3 regions of the Arthrobacter sp. D3-18 genome follow, and region 1 is predicted to be linked to each of the others. Evidence: riboswitches for the same ligand, from Rfam matches in the RefSeq annotation. Region 1 holds a riboswitch; each other region holds the start of a gene.

The links. A riboswitch is a leader RNA that binds a small molecule or an ion and turns the genes downstream of it on or off. The one in region 1 is predicted to bind thiamine pyrophosphate.
Region 2: another riboswitch for thiamine pyrophosphate. It lies ahead of M1D89_RS04550 (ECF transporter S component); the one in region 1 lies ahead of thiO (glycine oxidase ThiO).
Region 3: another riboswitch for thiamine pyrophosphate. It lies ahead of thiC (phosphomethylpyrimidine synthase ThiC); the one in region 1 lies ahead of thiO (glycine oxidase ThiO).

What each region holds. Positions count from the first base shown of each region.
Region 1 is NZ_CP096440.1:1,569,530-1,571,727, reverse strand. Features, by position in the region: gene thiO (glycine oxidase ThiO) at 1-1,048, opposite strand, end outside; TPP riboswitch at 1,041-1,159, opposite strand; gene thiE (thiamine phosphate synthase) at 1,187-1,858, shown strand; gene M1D89_RS09370 (ferritin-like fold-containing protein) at 1,888-2,198, opposite strand, start outside.
Region 2 is NZ_CP096440.1:532,939-535,136, forward strand. Features, by position in the region: gene M1D89_RS04545 (NUDIX hydrolase) at 1-453, opposite strand, end outside; TPP riboswitch at 756-892, shown strand; gene M1D89_RS04550 (ECF transporter S component) at 969-1,589, shown strand; gene M1D89_RS04555 (ABC transporter ATP-binding protein) at 1,589-2,198, shown strand, end outside.
Region 3 is NZ_CP096440.1:1,964,011-1,966,208, reverse strand. Features, by position in the region: gene M1D89_RS11240 (VOC family protein) at 1-60, opposite strand, end outside; gene M1D89_RS11235 (amidohydrolase family protein) at 139-1,221, opposite strand; TPP riboswitch at 1,305-1,412, shown strand; gene thiC (phosphomethylpyrimidine synthase ThiC) at 1,408-2,198, shown strand, end outside.

The sequences.
Region 1 (2,198 bases):
CGACCCGTCCGAGCAGCGGGGCGTTGTCCGGTGTTCCGGGGCGGGCGCGGGCTGTTGTTTCAAGGAGTTCCAGCTCAGCCACTGCGGGGACCAGTACTTGGGCGTCCCTCAGCAATTGGTAAACGCCACCCGCCGAGACCGCATTGAAAGGCGCTGACAACCCGTCTTCGCGTTGCGTCGCTCCTATCACCACAGTTCCGTCGTCCCGGGGCACGATGTAGACAGGCACTCCACGAACCATTCCGCGAATCGTTGATGTGACCAAGGGCCGCAGGTGATCGGGAACGCGAAGGCGGAGGATGTCCCCATAGACCGGCCTTACCGGAAGGCTCAGACCATCAGGGAGACCGGACAATTGGGACGCCCCAAGCCCGTTGGCCACCACGGTCTCTCCGGCGAGGACAGAGACTCCTGACTCAAGCTCCGCTCCTGCGACCCGCCCGCCTTCCCACAGCAAACCGCGAGCTTGGGAAGCAATTGCGAATCCGTCATCGGCTCCCGACACCCAGGAACTGTCACTTGGCGAATGGTCTGCCAGTCTTGCCAAGAGGCATGCCGCCAGTTTTCTCGGATCGACTTGGTGGTCGGCAGGAATATCGAAAGCGCAGGAGATCTGCGGGCTGAGGAGCGGCTCCCGTTGCCTCGCGTCCCGCAGAGCGAGAGGTTCGACTCCTAAGCCAGCCGCAATCTGGACCGACCTTAGGTCCGCGAGCGCCCGGCGGTCGGCTGCATCGGCACCCACGGCGAGGGTCGGCGTCGTGCGGTATCCGCTGTCCTCTGCGCCTTGATGCAGGCCGTCCACGAAGGAGGGCCACAGCCGGGAAGACTCAAGCATTAAGTCAAGAAGGTCTTCTTCCTGGTAATGGAGTTCACTGACCGGTGCAAGCATGCCGGCCGCTGCGAAGGAGGCACCGGAAGCTGGTGCGGGGTCGATCAGCGCAACTGAACGGCCCAATCGCCGGGCCTCGTGAGCGATGCCGAGGCCGATGACGCCGCCACCAATGACGGCAACGTCTGCATGAAGAGGGGTATGGCGGGGATCTGCCATTCGTTTCCTTCCCTACGCCGGTACTAGCCGGATCAGGTCAAGCGGTCGGCGCTGAAGCCCTCTCAGCCGGACAGTCATATGACGAATGTCGCGGCTCCCGCAGTACGTGCCCAGTTTAGAGGAACTACTCTGGTTCCCATGACTCAGCCTGACGCTCTTGCCTCCGCCCGCCTCTACCTGTGCACAGATGCCCGTAAGCAGCAGGGCGATTTTGAGGACTTTGTAGACGCCGCTTTCGAGGGCGGTGTGGACATCATCCAACTCCGCGACAAGACTCTGGAAGCTGCCGAAGAACTGGAGATGTTGGCCGTCCTGCGGAGCGTCGCACAACGGCACGGACGTCTTTGGGCTGTCAACGACCGGGCCGATGTTGCCAGTATTTCCGGGGCTCCCGTGTTCCACATCGGGCAAAAGGACCTGCCACTGACGGCCGCCCGGACCCTGCTGCCGAATGTCACCGGCATCGGCCTCTCCACCCACACAACGGAACAAATCGATGCAGCTGTAGCCACCGCCCAAGGGCCCTTGGGACTGGATTATTTTTGCGTGGGCCCAGTGTGGGCAACACCCACCAAACCCGGCCGCGCTGCAGTCGGTTTGGACCTGGTCACATATGCCGCAGAAGCGGTCAACCGTTCAGGCGACGGGGCGACCATCCCTTGGTTCGCCATCGGCGGCATCGATCTCAGTAACGTTGAACAGGTTGTGAAAGCGGGCGCCAGCCGTATCGTGGTGGTCCGTGCCATCACAGCGGCAACGGACCCGACGGCGGCAGCCAAGTCGCTGCTGGAAGCTTTGGATACCGTCTAGGGAAGTCGGAGTTCCGCGCGATCCGCGGGCTAAGCGGTCAGGCCGAGGCCAGTCATCCGGCGGGCGTGCTTATCGGCGAGCTCAGTCGTCAGCTTTTTCACCGCGGCACGCGCGTCCCCGCCGCTCTTCAGCATTGGCCCCAGCAGGGGATGTTCCATGCCGACGCGCTGCGCTTGCGTCAACGCTTCCCCCACCAAGCGGCGGCCCCACAGCGCCAATCGCGAAGCGAGGCGCGGGTCATCTGCCAAGGCCCGCCTGAGCAGGACGCGAAGGACTTCCGTGGCCTGATCGGGGGAAGCAACGCGCTCAACGAAATGCTGCGTTGTTGGGTCGAGGAACA
Region 2 (2,198 bases), 1.0 Mb from region 1:
GGCGCCGGGGGAGGGCCTGGCCACGTAAAAGTAGGTGTCGAATCGCTTGGGCATATCTGTCGGCGTGATCCAGTTGGCCCATGGGCGGAGGTCCGTGGCCTCGATGCTGAGCCCGGCTTCCTCCCTGACTTCACGGATTGCGGCGGTAAGCACCGTTCCGGCGTTCCTGGTGGCTTCGCCCCGGGCCGTGGAGATGGAGCTGTGCTGCCAGTCAACGGCATGCCTTCGGAGGAGTTCCGCGGGGTAGTCCCACCCGGACTCGTCCGCGGCATCCACCCGGCCTCCAGGGAAGACCACCATGCCCGCAGCGAAGTCCATGGTGCTAACTCTGTGCTGGACGAAAGCTTCGAGCCCGCCCGGCGCGTCACGGAGCAGGATGACGCTCGCGGCGAGCCGGGGTTCGGGCACTGGAGTGTCGCTGGCAGGGTGATCCTGTGTGGGTAGGTCCGTCATGAATTGTGCCCCTTTGCCGCGGTCGAGTCTGCTGGTTCATTCTCTCAGGTCGGTTGTGAGGCCTGGTGTGCAGGGAATGGCGTGGGGGATGGGTGTAGAGCGGGCCTCGCAACGGGCCAGGTTTGGTTGTGGGGCCTGGTGTGCAGGGAAAGGTGTGGGGGATGGGTGTAGAGCGGGCCTCGCAACGCGCCCCCGGGAGCCCTGGAACGCACCACCACTGCCGATTGTGACCGCATGCCGGCAACAGACCAACACCCGCCACAGACTCAGGTGTAAACTGAACCAGCCCATCAGGGCAGATTTGATAACGACAGGGGAGCGCCGCCGTCGGACTCTGCAGAAATGCAGGAGACGCGAGGGCGCTGAGAGTGCGGACAGCCGCAGACCCTCGAACCTGATCCGGTTAGTACCGGCGCAAGGGAGTCGAGCTTCTCAGAGTGTCCGGATCCGGACGGCGCAGGCCAATCGGATTCCGGGGAGCACTTTCCCCTCCTGTAACCTCAGGAGGCAGAAAAATGACCACGGTAAACGTGAAGAAGACCAGTTATAACTGGCGTGTTGTAGACATTGTTGTGGCGGCCTTGATCGCCATCGCGGGCGGCGTGATCTTCTGGGCATGGTCCCAAGGCGCCGCACTGGTATCCATCCCCATGAACGCGACGTATCCGCCGCTCACCGGCCTGATTGCCGGCGGCTGGATGATCCCCGCGGTCCTGGGCATGCTCATAATCCGCAAGCCGGGTGCAGCCCTGTTCTGCGAAACTGTTGCCGCTACCGGTGAGCTCATCATGGGTTCGCAGTACGGCACCACCGTGCTCATCTCCGGCGTTCTGCAGGGCCTGGGCGCCGAACTCATTTTCGCCGCCTTCCGGTACAAGAAGTTCAACCTGCCCACCGCCCTCCTCGCCGGTGCGGGCGCGGGCCTCTTCTGCGGCCTGAACGACTCCTTCCTCCCGTGGGGTTGGAACATCGCCTATGAAGCCGTCGACAAGCTGGCCTACATCACCTTCACCACAATTTCAGGTGCAGTCATCGCGGGCGCGCTCTCCTGGGTGGCCACGCGCGGCCTGGCCAAGACCGGCGTGCTGAGCTCCTTCGCCTCGCGCAAGGCCGCTTCGGAGCCCGTCTTCAGCTGATGCCGGCCACGCATAGCGGCACGGTGAGGCCTGCCGCCATCTCAGCCGAGGGCTGGGGTTGGCGGCATGCCGGCCGGGCCCACCCTGCCATTCAGGGCCTCGACCTTCGGATCGAACCGGGGGAGCGAGTACTGCTGCTCGGACCTTCGGGTGCGGGCAAGTCCACGCTCTTGCATGCCCTAGCCGGGGTGTTGGGTGATGAGGAAGACGACTCGGATGAGACCGGCTCCCTGCTGATTGACGGCGTTGTACCCCGCGAGCAGCGGGGGCGCGCGGGACTGATGCAGCAGGACCCTGAGACGCAGGTGGTTTTGTCCAGGGTTGGCGACGACGTTGCCTTCGGCGCCGAGAACCTTGCCGTGCCCCGTGACGAGATTTGGTCCCGCGTCCATGAAGCGCTCGACGACGTCGGGTTGCGCACCGCTGCCGGCAGCGGCCTGGCGTTGGATCACCCGACGGCGGCGCTCTCCGGCGGCCAGAAGCAGCGCCTTGCGCTTGCGGGCATTTTGGCGATGCGGCCCGGGCTGATCCTGTTGGACGAACCAACGGCCAACCTGGATCCTGCAGGAGTGCTGGAGGTCCGTGATGCTGTAGCGCGATGCCTGGACA
Region 3 (2,198 bases), 390 kb from region 1:
CATGACAGTGCCCATGGTGAGTTTGGCAGGCAGAAGATCCTGGCTGAATGATGAGGTCATGTGAAGCTCCCGGTTCTGAGGTGGCCGCGCATCGGCACCTTCTTACCTATCTAAATTACTTGAAGCTTCAATTTATTCCTAACGAACGACATTACCCCTGAGCACGACGTGCTTGAGGGCCGCGATGGTACCCAAATGACGACGCGGATCGTCACTGCACAGCACGACGTCGGTGCTTGCGCCTTCGCTGATGCCCTCGACTCCCAGCCACTCACGGGCGCCCCAGGCGGCGGCCTGCAGGACCGCCACCGGCGGAAGGCCGGCGTCGTGCAGTTCCATCATTTCGTCCGCAATCCTGCCGTGTTTGATCACGCTGCCGGCGTCAGTACCAGCATGGACGGAAACCCCCGCTTCGAAGGCCTCCAGCACCCGCTCCCGACGACGCTCCCAGAGACGGATCATGTGGGCCGCGTACTCCGGAAACTTCGGCCCTGCCTGCGCTGCGATGTCCGGGAAGGTAGCGATGTTGACCAAGGTGGGGACGATAGGAACTGACTGTTCCACCAAACGCGGCAGGTGGCGCGGAAGGAGTCCGGTGGCGTGCTCTATGCAGTCGATATTGGCGTCGAGCAGGTCATCGATGGTGTCCTCGCCGAAACAGTGCGCGGTCACCCGGGCACCTTCATCGTGGGCCGCGGAAATGGCTTCCTTGACGGTCTTTGCGGGGAACGAGGCAGCGAGGTCTCCAACGCCGCGATCGATCCAGTCGCCCACAAGTTTTACCCAGCCGTCGCCGTCCCGGGCTTCCTTTCGGACCGTTTCCACGAGTTCCGCGGGCTCGATTTCATGACCCAAACCGCGGAGATATCGCCTGCTCCGGGCGATATGCCGACCCGACCTGATCAGTCGGGGCAGGTCGGTTCGCTGCTGCACCCAGCGGGTGTCGGCGGGCGAACCGCAATCGCGGATCAGCAGCGACCCGGCGTCAAGGTCTGCTTGGGCCTGGGCACGCGTGGCCTGCTCGTCTACCGCTCCTCCAACGCCGAGTCCGATGTGGCAATGAGCGTCAACGAAACCCGGCAAGACCCAGCCAGCCAACACCCTGTCCGGCGCCGCGACAGGACGCTCAAACGTCAGTTTGCCGTCCACGGACCAAAGCCCGTGGCGCTCTTCGTCTGCCGACAAGAGCACAGGTCCGCTGAATTCGATGATGTTGGCCATGGCAAAAGCGTAGCCGGGGCTATGCATTGGAGCTTGCTGCCTGCATGTGACTGGGAGCCCGTGGGGAGCTGTGGTAGCTTCGTCTACGACCACACGGGGGCCCCTGCAGGGGCTGAGATCGGACTGACGCAGTCTGCGACCGTTGAACCTGTCCGGGTAATGCCGGCGAAGGAAGTGAGTATTCCCTTGAGCACCACCGAAACACAGCACAGCCCTGCCCAAAACCAGGCCGTCACGGGCAAAAACCAGATCAACGCGGGCCAAAATGCGGCGGAAACCGTAACGCAATCGCTGAAGTCCCATTCGTTGGCTTGGTTGGAGGATCCAAAGAACGGCATAAGGGTCCCCGTGACGGAGATCGCCTTGGAGCCCTCCCCCAATGGGCAGGCCAACCAACCTCTGCAGGTTTACCGAACAGCGGGCCCCGGAAGCGATCCCGTGATGGGGCTGGAGCCTTTCCGTGCACCATGGATCGAAGCACGCGGAGACACAGAGGCGTATTCCGGGCGGGAACGGAACCTGCTCGACGACGGCAAGTCCGCCGTTCGGCGTGGAGCAGCGTCAGCGGAGTGGAAGGGCGCGCAACCGGTGCCGCGCCGCGCCGTCGCGGGTAGGACCGTCACGCAGATGCACTACGCAAAACACGGCGTCGTGACTCCGGAAATGCAGTTCGTCGCTTTGCGGGAGAACTGTGACGTTGAGCTGGTCCGCAGCGAGGTCGCCGCGGGGAGGGCAATTATTCCGAACAACATCAACCATCCCGAATCCGAGCCAATGATCATTGGCAAGGCATTCTTGGTCAAGATCAACGCCAACATTGGCAACTCGGCAGTCACAAGCTCCATTGCAGAGGAAGTGGACAAACTGCAGTGGGCAGCTCAGTGGGGCGCTGACACGGTAATGGACCTCTCTACGGGCGATGACATCCACACCACGCGCGAGTGGATCATCCGCAACTCGCCCGTTCCGATCGGAAC